Regions from separate parts of the Bradyrhizobium genosp. A genome, predicted to be linked through region 1. Evidence: predicted binding sites of a transcription regulator. Region 1 holds the regulator's gene; the other holds the start of a gene.
What was found. The regulator LexA, encoded in region 1, represses DNA repair genes until DNA is damaged. The targets are predictions, from matches to a motif close to TGTTCNNNNTGTGTTCNG.

Region 1 (3,453 bases):
GGCGTGTCGTGCGACGAGTCCGGTTGCGTCACGCCGCTCGCCGACGGCCGGATGATTGCGCAGGCGCTACGCATCGACGCGCTGAGCGACGATTGCAGCCGCGCGGCACTGGTGGTGACCGCAAGGCCCGCGCCACCGGATTGTGGTGCGATGGTGGTCGATCGGCTGCGTCTCGCGCGCCAAGGCGCGCTGGCGCTGACGCAGCGTGGCGACGGTTTTACGATTGCGTCGGTGAAAGCGAGGGGCGCAAACCGCCCCTGGTCGCCGGCGGCGGCCGGCGATGGAGATTTCGAACTGACCCTCATGCCGCGGTCCGCAACTCCGCGCGTCCGGGATGCAACACCGTCGGAAGCCGATCTTCAGGCCGAGGACTGAGACCGACCCTTTAGCCGATCGGCAGACGCGGGGACGTCGAGTGGCTGTCGGCGATGACCTGCGGCTTGTGCTCGCGCTCGCCAAGCGGCTGGGTCACGGGCAGCTGCAGCACGGTTGCACGCTGACCTTCGACGAGCTGCGTCACCAGGACGTATTTGCCGTCGGGAAATTCGATCGCGTCGTGATGACGATCGGGAATGTGCGGATCGACCTTGCCGAACTTGCCGACGCGCGAGTTGACGGTGCGCGTCCAGATCCAGCGATTGTCGTAGCGGACGTTGTCGGCGAAGGCGAGCTCCGTTCCCGGCAGCAGGCAGACTGCAACGGACATGTCGGCCTCGGAGGCGAAGCCGCGCGTCGAGGTGCCGCGGAACGTTGTCGTGACGATCGTCTCGCCAACCTCTGCGGGACGCGTCGCGACGGCATGCAGGCTATAGTCACACATCGGGTGCTCCTCAATCAGGATAGAGCACCGCGCCCCTTCTGAGGCGCAGGCCTCTATCAGAGTGGAAGTTAGCAAGCGTCTGCTTGGTTGTGGGCAAATCTGCGGCTTGGATCCGCAAGCCACCATCACAATATCTTTTTCAAATATGCGAGGAACAAAGCCTGCTCCTGTGCATTTGGAGAGCCGTTCGGTCAACGGCCTGCGGGCGCTGACCAGCCCGAATACTGCCAGGCCGGCTGTGTCGGCTGCGTGACGGCGTTGCGGGCATCGCGGAATTGCTCGCTCGTTGCCTGCGACGCTTTGCGGGCGTGGTGCTGCTTTTGTGCAGCGAAGCCTTGCGACGCTGATGCTGCGATCAGCGCCGTTGCTATAGTGCTCAATGCGATTTTGCGCATGGTGGTCTCCTCGGTCTCTCAAAGGCCGGCGAAGCGATGCGTGCTTCGTTGTGGCGTGCCGAGGATGTAGGGCTGAAGAGGGGGCCGGATAATCTGTGCAAAACCAGAAAGACTATCCAGCCGGAGCGGACAATCGTCCGCTCCTATCGTTGATGGCGGTCGTCGATTGCGACGCGCTCAGTACTTCCGGTACAGCCCGATCAGCTTGCCCTGGATCTTGACCCGGTTGGGCGGCAGGATACGGACCTCATAGGCAGCATTCGCCGGCTCGAGCGCAATCGAGGCGCCGCGGCGACGGAAACGCTTCAACGTCGCTTCTTCGTCGTCGATCAGGGCGACCACGATGTCGCCGGTGTCGGCGCTCTCGTTGCGCTGGATCAGCGCCATGTCGCCGTCGAGAATGCCGGCCTCCACCATGGAGTCGCCACGCACTTCGAGCGCGTAGTGCTCGCCCGAGCCGAGCATGTCGGGCGGGACGCTGATGGTGTGGCTGCGGGTCTGCAACGCCTCGATCGGCGTACCAGCCGCGATCCGGCCCATCACGGGCACTGCGACGGGACGCTCACCCTCCTCGGCGAGTGGGCTCGAGGTCGTGCGCACCTTGCCGAGATTGCCTTCGATGACGCTCGGCGTGAAGCCGCGGCGGGTGCCGGCGGCGGCCTGAAGTTCGGGCAGCTTGATCACCTCGATCGCGCGGGCGCGGTTGGGCAGGCGGCGGATGAAGCCGCGCTCTTCGAGCGCCGTGATCAGGCGATGGATGCCCGATTTCGAGCGCAGATCGAGCGCGTCCTTCATCTCGTCGAAGGAGGGCGGCACGCCGCTTTCCTTCAGGCGCTCGCTGATGAACCGCAGGAGCTCGTATTGTTTGCGCGTTAACATCTCGACCAAAGTCCCCCGGTTGATGTCGTTCGATTCCGAGACCGCTGAATTCAGCAATAAGCCGCTCCACGCTCGAAACAAATCATGAACGGACACTATATGTTCGATACATGTTCCGCAACTGCTTAATTTACCGTGAACGCGACAAAGTTCGCGGAACGGTTGCGAACGATGCGCTCAGACGGGCAGTCGCAGCACCTCGCAGGGCGCTCCCGCTTCGGCCTTCGGTGCGAACGGTGTGCGCACGAGAAGTGCCTGTGCCGCAGCGAGATTCGCAAGCAGCGAGGAGTCCTGGTGATTGACGGGAAGGGCGATCAGCGTGCCGTCATCACGCACATCGAGGCGGGCGCGCAGATAATCCTCGCGCTGGTCATTGGCGCCGACGTCGCGGCCGAGCACGGCGCGTTCGCGTCGATGATGAACCACGGAACGGCCCGACAACGCGCGAATCAGCGGCACCATGAACAGGAAGCCGCAAACGTAGGATGACACGGGATTGCCGGGCAGGCCGATCACGCGCATCGCCCCGAGCTGCCCGTTCATCATCGGCTTGCCCGGCCGCATCGCGATCTTCCAGAACGCCATCGAGGTGCCTTCGTCGCGGAGCGCCTGTTGCACCAGATCGTGGTCGCCGACCGAGGCACCGCCCGTCGTAATCAGGATGTCGGCGCCGGAGTCGCGCGCGCGGCGGATGCCGGCGGTGGTGGCGGCAAGCGTGTCGGTGGCAACTCCGAGGTCGATGGTGTCAGCACCCTCGCTGCGGGCGAGCGCGTGCAGGGCGTAGCCGTTGGAATAAACGATCTGGCCATGGCCGGGCGTGGTGCCCGGCATCACCAACTCGTCGCCGGTAGCGAGAATCGCGACCTTTGGACGGCGGCGGACCGCAAGCTGCGGGTGATTCATGCCGGCGGCGAGCGCGAGGTCGCGCTCGGTCAGCCGGGCGCCCTTGCGCAGCAGCACGTCACCCTCGGAGAAGTCGATGCCGGCCGGGCGGATGTGCCGCCCGGTGACGGCTGCCTCCTTGATCGCGATGCGCTTGCCATCGGCGACGGTGTCCTCCTGGATCACGACCGCATCGGCGCCGTCGGGAACGACGCCACCGGTGAAGATCCGTACGGCTTCGCCGGCGCCGACAGTTCCTGCAAACGGACGGCCGGCGGCGACCTCGCCGATGACGTTGAGCTGCGTATCAATCTTGGCCGCATCGGCCGCGCGCACGGCATAGCCATCCATCGCCGACATCGCCTGCGGCGGCTGTGTGCGCCGCGAAGCGACGTCGCGCGCGAGCACGCGATGGAAGGCCTCGTCGAGCGCGACCGATTCCTCAGGTAGCGGCTCCGCACCCGCGAGCACGGCAGC
Region 2 (3,453 bases), 1.7 Mb from region 1:
TCGATCAAGGGCTTAATGATCGAGGCCTCGGGCAGGTTCCTCCAGTATTTCTTCGGCATCTCCGTCTGCATCGCCTTCACCTTCAATCGCGCCGGATTGAAGATGCTGGCGTAGTAGCGCCGCCAGGTTTCTTCCAGCCGGTCTTCGCCCGGCGCCTCGCTCTTGCTCACGCCCGGCGTGAACGAAAGCGCGTGGCCATCCCAATGCGCGCAGAGATCTGGCGTCAGGATCGACCACGGCATGTCGGCAAAGCGCCGTGCGAAGAACGGCGCTGCGAGCTCGACGATGTGATGCTCCGGCTCGAACCAGGCGACGTAATGCGCGGCGCGCTCGCGGCCGATCTCGCGGAAGCGCACGAAGGCGTGCATCTTGTGCTCGTCGCGATGGACTGCTCTCGCCATCGCCGTGACCAGGGCGACGTCAGGATCGGTCGCGACATCGATGAGATCGTGATTGTCCTTCAGCCGAAACAGCAGACGATAGAGGATCGCAAAGCGCTGGGGATCGCGATGCAGGATGGCGGCCTGGGCGAGGTCGACGAATTTTGCCGAAACGTTGAAGGTGCCGTCGTTCACTTCGAGGATCGGAGACGGCGCGGGCGGCGCGAACAACTCGGCTTCGCCGCCTTGCACGGCCCAGGTGACATCGGTGGGCTGCACATGATGAAGCACGAGGGTCCGCGCGGCTTTGCGCCAGCCGTCGAAATCGGTTTCGGTGTCGAGGGTGATGTACTGCATCAGAAGCCAAATCCCAGTTGCGTTGCCTTCGGCTTGAACCGTTCGATCAGCCGCGCCTCGTCGAGACGATGCGGCGCGGGCCGGTGATCGCTGAGCACGATGAACGGCAGCGCCTTGTTGCGGGGCACGTGCAGCCGCGCGAGATCGGAGAGACGGATCGTGGTGGTGCGCCGCGTGGCGATGATGCGCTCGACCGCCTTGGTGCCGAAGCCCGGCACGCGCAGCAGCTCCTCGCGGCTGGCGCGGTTGACGTCGAGCGGAAAACGGTCGCGGTGGCGCAGCGCCCAGGCGAGTTTCGGATCGATGTCGAGCGGCAGCATCGCGCTGTCGTCGACGATCTCGCCGACGTCGAAACCGTAAAACCGCATCAGCCAGTCGGCCTGGTAGAGCCGGTGCTCGCGCAGCAGTGGCGGCTGTACCAAGGGCAGCGCGCGGCTGGCATCGGGGATCGGGCTGAAGGCGGAGTAATAGACGCGCCGCAGCCGGTAGGAGCCGTAGAGATTGGCGCTGGTGTGGAGGATGGTGTGATCGTTCGCGCCATCTGCGCCGACGATCATCTGCGTGCTTTGTCCTGCCGGTGCGAAACGCTGCGGCTTCGCCTTCGTCTTGGTGCTGCGGTTGTCCTCGGCCTCGTCCAGCTTCAGCCGCAGCCGGCCCATGGTGCGGCGGATCGCGCGCACGTTCTTTTCCGGCGCGAATTGCTGCAGGCTCGTCTCCTCAGGCATTTCGATGTTGATGGAGAGACGGTCGGCATATTTGCCGGCTTCCGCGATCAGCGCGTCGTCGGCCTCCGGAATGGTCTTGAGATGGATGTAGCCACGAAAGTGATGCTCCTCGCGCAGCTTGCGCGCGACGCTGACGACCTGCTCCATCGTGTAATCGGGGCTGCGAATGATGCCGGAGGAAAGGAACAGCCCCTCGATGTAATTGCGCCGGTAAAAGTCCAGCGTCAGCTTGACCACTTCGTCGATGGTGAAGCGGGCGCGCGGCACGTTCGAGGAGGCGCGGTTGACGCAATAGAGGCAGTCGTAATTGCAGGCGTTGGTGAGCAGCACCTTGAGCAGCGAGATGCAGCGTCCGTCCGGCGCGTAGGAATGGCAGATGCCCATGCCGGGCGCGGTCGAGCCCATGCCCTTGCCGTCGCTGGAATCCCGCTTTTCGGTGCCGCTGGAAGCACAGGAGGCGTCGTACTTGGCGGCGTCCGCCAGGATCTCCAGCTTGCGTTGCACGTCCATCCCGGAATCCCTTTGATTCAGCTGACGAATCCGACTGAGCCGCAATTCGATTGACTCCTCGGCCGGCGTTAGCTTTATATTAGAACATATCATGAACAAATGAGCCAGCCGCTGGTTCTTATTTTTGAGAGCCATCGGCAATCACCTCTGAAGGAGCGGCGAGCATGAGCGGCGCATGTATGAGCGCGCTTGCGACCTTGCGCAGCCAGATCGAACGGATCGAGACGGCGGAGGTCGTGCATCATCACGACCGCGTCGCGCTCGGCCACGGTGAGGTCGACCACGTCTTGAAAGGGGGGCTCGCGCGCGCGGCGATCCACGAGGTGTTTTGCGAGGGGCGTCAGGGTGCTGCCGCGACCGGTTTTGTCACCGGGCTTGCGGGCCGCGTCACGGTTCGCCGCCCGCTGCTGTGGGTGCGGCAGGATTTCTCGGAACTTGAAACCGGCGCGTTGTCGATGAGCGGGCTCGCCGAACTCGGCCTCGATCCGCGCCGCGTGGTGATGGTGCGTGCGGCTGACGTCGAGAGCGCGCTACGCACCTCGGCCGATGCACTCGCCTGCGATGCGCTCGGCGCCGTCGTGCTCGAGCTTTGGGGTGAGACGAGGCAGTTCGATCTGGTGGCGAGCCGCAAGCTGACGCTGGCCGCGCAGTCGTCCGGCGTCACTGGCCTCTTGCTGCGGATGGCGGCGCAGCCATTGCCTTCGACTGCGGAGACGCGATGGATGCTGCGCGCCGCGCATTCGCCGCCGGGGCTGATGTGGAGTGCCTGGGGCGCGCCGCGCTTCGATGTCGAGCTGTTGCGCAATCGTCATGGCCCGTGCGGCCGGTGGATCATGGAATGGAAATGTGATGAGTGCCAGTTCTCTGAATCGTCGGCGTATCCTCAGCCTGTGGCTGCCGCGCCTGCCCATCGACCGGATCCAGCGGTTTTTGCCGAGCAGCGCCGCGCAGGATGAGCCGAGCATTATCGTCATCAAGGACACCAATGCGCTGGTGATCCATGCGCTGGACGAAGCCGCCGAGCGGCTCGGACTGTACATCGGCCAGCCGCTGGCGAATGCGCGGGCGATGTGCCCGGACTTGAAAGTGTTCGACGCCGATGTCGTGGCCGACGCGAAGACGCTCAGCGACATCGCCGATTGGTGCGACCGCTTCACGCCGCTGGTGGCGCTCGATCCGCCGCACGGGCTGTTCCTCGACATCACCGGCTGCGCGCATCTGTTCGGCGGCGAGGCTGCATTGTTGCAGGCGCTGGTCCGGTCGCTGGCGCGCCAGGGCTTTGCCGTCAGTGCGGCCATTGCCGGCACCTCCGTCTGCGCGCGCACGCTGACGCGGCAAGCCACGGGCAGCATCGTCGCCGATGGCGGGGAGGCGGCGGCGATCGACCGGTTTCCGGTGTCCGCGCTCGGTGCGGACGAAGCCATTACCACCGGCCTGCGCCGGGCCGGGCTGAAGACCATCGGCGATGTCGCTTCGCGCGC

Region 2: the regulator LexA is predicted to act here: its motif matches at 2,053-2,070, upstream of ACP2YP_RS13510 (putative DNA modification/repair radical SAM protein).

The regions. Positions count from the first base shown of each region.
Region 1 covers NZ_CP188196.1:4,633,663-4,637,115, reverse strand. The annotation lists gene ACP2YP_RS21545 (ComEC/Rec2 family competence protein) at 1-375, shown strand, start outside; gene ACP2YP_RS21540 (hypothetical protein) at 386-820, opposite strand; gene ACP2YP_RS21535 (hypothetical protein) at 1,012-1,215, opposite strand; gene lexA (transcriptional repressor LexA) at 1,393-2,094, opposite strand; gene glp (gephyrin-like molybdotransferase Glp) at 2,272-3,453, opposite strand, start outside.
Region 2 covers NZ_CP188196.1:2,922,252-2,925,704, forward strand. The annotation lists gene ACP2YP_RS13505 (UdgX family uracil-DNA binding protein) at 1-737, opposite strand, end outside; gene ACP2YP_RS13510 (putative DNA modification/repair radical SAM protein) at 737-1,972, opposite strand; gene ACP2YP_RS13515 (ImuA family protein) at 2,137-2,928, shown strand; gene ACP2YP_RS13520 (Y-family DNA polymerase) at 2,822-3,453, shown strand, end outside.